2 regions of the Cohnella hashimotonis genome follow, and region 1 is predicted to be linked to the other one. Evidence: riboswitches for the same ligand, from Rfam matches in the RefSeq annotation. Region 1 holds a riboswitch; the other holds the start of a gene.

Region 1 (3,788 bases):
GCGTGATGGTGCTTGGTGTTATGGTGCTTGGTGTTATGGTGCTTGGTGTTATGGTGCTTGGTGTTATGGTGCTTGGTGTGATGGTGATTGGTGTGATGGTGATTGGTGTGACGGTGCTTGCGGGGTGGCGTTTGGCGGGTGGCGCGGTTCGTGCGCAGGTTGGGCGATATAGCGATGCGGCACATTCTTATTGGTCGAAAATCGGCCTCAGCGCACGGAATAACGATGCCGCACATCGTTATCCGGCGGGGTTAGGCATTGTATGGCGCCATAACAGTGCCCTGTCGATTGATTTTGCCCGAAACGAAACCGACTCGCCCGCAAAATCGCGGACGAGACGGTTGGATGGCTCACGATGGACGTCAGCGGCGCAAATGGTAAGGCACGGTCGCGATGATGACGTCCTTCTGGTTGTACAGATAAGCGCGGAGCAGCAGACTCGACTGATTGTGCAAAATGTGCTGCCACCAGTGCTTGGCGATGAACTGCGGGATGAGGACGGTGATGTGGTCCGTTTCGGCGGTTTTCCACTCGATTGTGTCGATGAACTTCATGATCGGGCGGATAATGCTGCGATAGCTGGATCTCAGCGTGATGAGCCGGACGCCGGGATCCCAGTCGGCCCATCTTTTTTCCATGCGCTCGATCTCCTCGTCATCGAAGCCGACGTAGACGGCAACGACGTTGTCGGTCAGCGACTTGGCATAGCTGAGCGAATTCATGACGACGCGGGTGACCCCCGCGACCGGCACGACGATCGTGCTGCCCTTGATGCACGGCTTCTCCTTGGTCGGGTCGATGCGAAGCTCGTCGGCGGTGTTGCGGTAGTGGCGCGCGATGGCGAAAAATGTCCACATGACGACCGGCAGGAAGACGAACACCATCCACACATGCGTGAACTTGGTGAAAATGAAGATGAGCGTGATGCTCAGCGTCGTCAGCATGCCGATCGTGTTGACGATCAGGCGCGTCACCCAACCTTGCGGACGGAGCCGGATCCACCGCACCATCATGCCGAGCTGCGACAGCGTGAACGGGATGAAGACGCCGACGGCGTATAGCGGGATCAGGTTCTCGGTGTTGCCGTGGAAAATAATGACCAGCAGCGCGGAGAATACGCCGAGGAAAATAATGCCGTTCGAGTAGCCGAGCCGGTCGCCGCGAACCATGAAGGCGTGCGGCATGTATTTATCCTTGGCCAGCATGAACGCCAGCAGCGGGAACGCGGAATACGCCGTATTCGCCGCCAGCACGAGAATCAGCGCAGTCAGCGCTTGAATGACGTAGTAGATCGTGCCCCGCCCGAACGTCGATTCGGCGATTTGCGAGACGACCGTCTGCTTTTCGTCCGGCGCCACGCCGTACCAGTAAGCGAGCAAGCTGATGCCGATAAACATCGCGCCCAGGATCGTGCCCATCATGATCAGCGTAGCGGCGGCGTTGCGTTCGGCCGGCTTCTTGAAGTTGGGAATGGCGTTGGACACGGCCTCGACGCCCGTGAGCGCCGAGCAGCCCGAGCTAAAAGCCTTGAGCAGCAGGAAGAGGCTGACGTTGGACACCGCAGCGCCGAATTCCGGCACGTGAGCGGGTGCGCCGCCCGTTGCATACTTGATGATGCCGACGGCGATGAGCACGAAGATGGCAACAACGAACAGATAGATCGGCGTCGCGAGCACAGACGCGGACTCGGTCACGCCGCGGAGGTTCATGACGGTCAGGATCAGGATGATGACGAGCGCGATAAGGACGCGATGTTCGTGCAGCGAAGGGAAAGCCGACGTGATCGCGTCCGTCCCTGCGGACGAGCTGACCGCAACGGTCAATATATAGTCGACCAGCAGCGAGCCTCCGGCCAGAAGTCCCGTGGAGATGCCGAGATTGTCCTTGGCCACGATATAGGCGCCGCCGCCGGCCGGATAGGCATAAATGGTCTGGCGATAAGACAGGATGAGAATAAATAAAAGGCCGAGCACCGCCAGCGAGATCGGCACCGAGTACCAGACAGCCGCGAAGCCTGCCGCCATGAGGACGATCAGAATCTGCTCCGTACCGTACGCGACAGACGACAGCGCGTCGGACGACAAGACGGCCAGCGCCTTGAATTTTCCCAGCTTGGCGCCTTCGATCTCCGCGCTTTTCATCGGTCTGCCGATCAGTAGCCTTTTAACTTTGCTGACCATGGGGTTATCTCCTTTGCTGTACCGGCACCGCGGAAATGCATCAAAAAAAAGCCGCAGGAAAGGATCTCCCGCAGCTTATTCTTAAGCGAATAGCGGCGCAGGTTCCTCTTCCGGACGCTTGCGAGGTTAGCTGTCGGATTCGGGCCCGGCAAGCAGCCCTACGCCTGGCATAGCCAAGCGATTCACCCCTGGGCGCATGTGCGGCACCCGGTTGGTTCCCCCGTTCCCGCATTGTGCGGGATTCAGCGATTAGGATGTTGAATCACGAAATGAATCATACGTTACGTTCCATCTTCATGTAAACTGCCGCCGAAGGGGATGAAACAGCGCGGCAGCCTTTTAACACGGCAAGAGAACGGTTACATTCATACGGCTCTTGCATTATCGCAGTCGCGCACGTTCGCGCTCGATTTATTGAAGTTTCTACGCCTTCGGCTTTCCGCGTTTGGATGAGAATCGAAAAAAATCGCCCCGCCTCCCGGCAAACAGGAGGACAGGGCGTTATTTCGAAAAAGACTTTAAATGAGCTGCAGCCTTTCCAGCATCCGCATGAGCGATACGGCAGCCTCGGCCCTGGTAACCGGAGCTGCAGGCGCGAACGAGCCGTCCGCTCTGTTCCGCATAATGCCTGCAGCGAGCAGCGCCTGCGCGTCGGCGGCAGCCCAGGCGGGAATCTTCGCCGCATCGACAGAAGCGCCGGAGCTTGCCTTCCCAGCATCCTTAGGCAGCCCACCCGCATAAGCGATCGCTCTGCCAAGCATGACAGCCAACTCTTGACGATTGATGACGCCGCCCGGACCGAAGCTCCCGTTGCCGTACCCCGAGATCAGGCCCGCGCTCACCGCCGTTGTTACCGGCGCGCCATACCAGGCGCCTGCCTTCACGTCGGCGAACGCAGGCGCTGCGGGCAGCGTCTGCAGACCGAGCGCTCTCGCGAGCAAGGCCGCGAATTCGGCTCTCGTCACCGTCCGGTCCGGTTGAAACCGTCCTGCTCCGGCGCCGAGCACGAGCTTTTTGGCTGCCATCTTTTCGATCGCGGCGCGATCGGGGTGGGTCGCGATGTCGGCGAAGGACTTGCCGGTCTGCGCCAGCACATACAGGCTGTTGTGCGGCGTCCGGATCGCCGCCGTCAGCCGGCCCTCGGAGACGGAGATCGCCGCGGGGACGAACGCGAGCTGTCCGGACACGGAATCGTACGTCAGCGCCGTTACCTCCCCCGCAGCGGCCGGAGCGTCGATGCTGATGCGTTTGGTGACATAAATGCCGTTAAAGTTTTTCAGCTCTTTTTTCTTCCCGCCGGAAGCCAGCTCGATCGTAAAGTCGAGAAAGTCGGATATTGCCGCATAACCGTCCGTTCGCAGCAATTGCAGGGACTTAGCCTGCTCTGACTGCGCAGGCTTGACGATGCCGAACTCGAGCTGCAGGTCGTCCGGCAAGGACGACGTCCCCCAGGCTTGCGCGAGCATCGAACTGCCAAGCAGCTTGGCGGGAATCTCGTACGTCACTCGGTCGGTCTGTACGACGAGCGTCAGTCCGGCGGACTGGACCGAAGCGGCTGTGAGCGTTCCGGACGGCAGCCGTACCTTGACGCCGTCTCCGATTGCGCCG
Region 2 (3,788 bases), 1.1 Mb from region 1:
ACTTCGTACCTGACCTTCCATGGGGCAGAGCACAGTCGATTCTCCCATTCGCTGGGCGTATACGATATCACGCGAAGAATTATCAGTCAATTTGAGCGTAACGGATACCAGGACTGGCCGCAAGAGGAAAAAATGGTCAGTTTATGCGCTTCTTTGCTGCATGATGTCGGACACGGTCCTTTTTCTCATGCCATCGAACAAGTGTTCGATACCAATCATGAAGAATGGTCCTGCGCGATCATACTGGGAGATACGGAGATCAATCGGGTATTAAAGGAAGTAAGCGAGGACTTCCCCGAGAAGGTTGCCGCCGTCATCTGCAAGACGTACGACAAGCCGATCGTCGTGAGCCTCGTGTCCAGCCAGATGGACGCGGACCGGATGGATTATTTGCTCAGGGATGCGTACTTCACGGGCGTGAACTACGGTACCTTCGACCTCGATCGAATCTTGCGCGTGCTGCGTCCTTATCGTGGACGTATCGTGGTGAAGGAGAGCGGGATGCATGCGGTAGAAGATTATCTGATGTCGAGATATCAGATGTACTGGCAGATCTACTTCCATCCCGTAACGCGCAGTTCGGATATCGTACTGAGGCAAATTTTCATGAGGGCGCGCGAATTGTTCCGCGAGGGCCATGCGTTCAAATTCCTGCTGCCGCCGCTAGCGCAGTTGTTGAACGGCACGATCGGACTGCGGGACTACCTGGCCCTGGATGAAGCGATGGTTCAGACTGCGTTCGGCCAATGGGCGGACGAAGAAGACGAGATACTGGCAGACTTATGTAAACGATTCTTAAACCGCCGGTTGTACAAGTATGTACCCCTCGACAATCCGCACGAAACACTGGAGGAGGAGCTGCGGGAGCAATGGGAAAGGATCGGTCTGCATCCGGATTACCACCTTCAGATGGACACCCCGACGAACCTTCCCTACGACGTGTACAAGCCAGGATCGCCGGATCCCGAGCCCAAAGAAAAAACCCCCGTCCTCGTGCTGGACGAAAAAGACCGATTGACCGAGATATCCCTGAAAAGCGATATCGTTCGCTCGATCGCGGGACTTCATACCGGGAAGTATTATATCTATTATCCCGAAGACCTGGTGCTGCCTCACGTCAATCGCCTAAAGCCAGAGATCCGCGAGATGCTGGGTTTGTAGTCCCTTATCCGGGAAGTCGTCCCGGCAAGCTCCGCTTGGCCACCCAATAATAAAAACTTCGCAAAAGGAGACTTCTACGAAATGCTCTTTGATACGCACGCTCATCTGGATTCGCCAAAGTTCGATGAAGACCGGGAAGAAACGATCGCTCGCGCCAAGGAAGCGGGCGTCGGCAACATCGTGAATATCGGCTTCAACCGGGAGACGATCCCGACGACCATCGCATTGGCCGAAAAGCACGATTTCATCTATGCCGCCGTAGGCTGGCACCCGACGGATGCAGCCGATATGCGCTTGGAGGAGGATCTGGCCTGGATCGAGTCGCTATGCAGTCATCCGAAGGTCGTAGCGATCGGCGAGATCGGACTCGACTATTATTGGGATACTTCGCCCAAGGATGTCCAACAGCTCGTATTCCGCGAACAGATCCGGCTTGCGAAGCGGATCGGCATGCCGATCGTCATTCACAATCGGGACGCTCATGAAGACGTCATCCGTATTCTGCGCGAAGAAGGAGCGGCCGAGATCGGGGGCATCATGCACTGCTATTCCGGCAGCTGGGAGACGGCCAAGCAATGTTTGGACATGAACTTCTATATCTCCTTCGGAGGACCGGTCACCTTCAAAAACGCGCGCGTTCCCAAAGAGGTTTTGGCGCGTGTCCCCCTGGACCGATTGCTGATTGAGACAGATGCTCCGTACCTTACCCCCCACCCCTATCGAGGCAAGCGAAATGAGTCGTCTTATGTGCAATTCGTAGCCGATTCCGCTGCGGAAATCACAGGCCTTTCTAGGGAAAAAATAGAAGAAATTACGGATCGAAATGCACGTGTCTGTTTCCGACTCGAAGAAAAAGCGCCAACAAACGCAGAAAAATAAATATTTTCTAAGAAAAAACTAGCTTTTGCTTCTGAAATCCTAAAAATTTGGCTTAAATTTGCCTTAAAACGCTGAAATTCGCTCTTTGCACGTTCTTTACACCTTTGGGGCAGGCGGGTTATTATCTAATCCAGAAGTCCGAATATGACATTCCTTTTCCAGTGCGCTTAATCTCCCAGTGGGGAGAGCGGGGGACCCGACGCGGACGATATCGGCGCTTGCCGATGTCCCAGCGGTCCGAGCAATCTTGGGGTGAATGGCGAACGACGGGTGCCGTCCGGCTGACGGCTTACCGACCGATTGCTTAGGGCAACTCTCGACGCCCGAACCCGACAGCTAACCTCGCAAGCGTAGTAGAGAGAGGTAACCTCGTGCCGCCCCATCGTCCCTCGTCCAGTTGAGCGGAAGCCACGACCAGGCCCTCTGTCGCAGGCTTTTTTTGTGCCCGAATTTACGCATTCGGTGCAGATAGCCGCAAAGACCGCTCCACGGAGGCAACTACGGGATGAATGGCAGGCGCATGATATGCCTCCACAGCTGGGCAAGGCGGCGCAATTCGCTAGTGTGCAAGCCGCTCCACACTAAGCTTCCAGCGCCGTTATCACAAATGGATAGTCGCGTCAGACGAATATCATGTAAAACAGTCGACGGCGAGGCTATGAAGGAGGAACGAGAAAATGGGTGCAATTCCCCTCCAAGGGACCCATGATCCACGACCGACCGGCAAGCTTACCGCAGCGCGATGGTTGCATGAGCATCTGCGTTTGATTCTCTTGAGCGCAATTTTGTCCTTTGCTCTTACCATCTGTCTCATCATGCTGCTACACGGCGCGTCCGCCAAGAGCGTGACCGTCGTGGACGGCGGGAAATCTACCGTCATCCAAACCCGTACTTCCGATGTCTCCGCCTTGCTGAAGGAGATGGGCATCACGGTCGGTCCAAACGATCGGTTGTCGTCAGCGCTCACGTCCTCGGTTGAGGACGGCACGCGAGTCGTCATCGATCGGGCTATGAGCGTACAGCTCGTCGCAGACGGGAAGAAAGAGACCAAATATACAACAGTCAAGACGGTGGGCGATCTGCTCAAGAACGAAGGCATCGCGCTCTCCGCCGAAGACAAAGTCACGCCGGCCCTTACGTCGAAGATCGACGAGGGTCTGCAGGTGAAAGTCGTCCGCGTCACCCGGGAGGTCGTTACGACCGAGCATCCGATGGCGTACAAAGTCGTCAAGACAGCGGATAAAAACTTGCTGGTCGGCAAGACGAAGGTCGTGCAGACGGGCAAGCAAGGCTTGTTGGTGAAAAAATTCGAGCGCGTCTACGAAGACGGCAAGCTCGTTAATGAACAGCTCGTCTACAAATCGCTTGATCAGCCGATCGTGCAGCAAGTCGTAGCCGTCGGCGCGAAGAAAAAAGCGGCTGTCGTATCGCTCGCCTACAACAAGGCGTCGGACAATGTAAAGACGCTCCAATTGAACGGTAAATCCGTGAAGGTGAAGAGCGTATTGTCCGGGGTTACGTTAACCGCTTATTCCGCGGGTCCGGCTTCGACGGGCAAGGACGTAGGAGACGTGGGCTACGGCATCACAGCCTCCGGTACCAGAGTATCCGAAGGACGCACGATTGCCGTCGATCCGGATGTCGTGCCTTTGGGCTGGTGGGTCTACATCGAGGGCATCGGTTTCCGCCGCGCGGAAGACACGGGCAGCGCGATCAAGGGCAAGAAGATCGACGTGTACTACGACAGC

Evidence for each region. Region 1 has a riboswitch for cyclic di-AMP ahead of KB449_RS26755 (APC family permease). Riboswitches for the same ligand answer to the same signal wherever they lie in the genome.
Region 2: it holds a riboswitch for cyclic di-AMP, as region 1 does, so the genes downstream of both, KB449_RS31150 (resuscitation-promoting factor) here and KB449_RS26755 (APC family permease) in region 1, are expected to answer to the same signal.

Annotation. Positions count from the first base shown of each region.
Region 1 covers NZ_JAGRPV010000001.1:6,728,534-6,732,321, forward strand. The annotation lists gene KB449_RS26755 (APC family permease) at 363-2,180, opposite strand; cyclic di-AMP (ydaO/yuaA leader) riboswitch at 2,281-2,438, opposite strand; gene KB449_RS26760 (M4 family metallopeptidase) at 2,699-3,788, opposite strand, start outside.
Region 2 covers NZ_JAGRPV010000001.1:7,818,314-7,822,101, reverse strand. The annotation lists gene KB449_RS31160 (HD domain-containing protein) at 1-1,161, shown strand, start outside; gene KB449_RS31155 (TatD family hydrolase) at 1,243-2,040, shown strand; cyclic di-AMP (ydaO/yuaA leader) riboswitch at 2,195-2,406, shown strand; gene KB449_RS31150 (resuscitation-promoting factor) at 2,718-3,788, shown strand, end outside.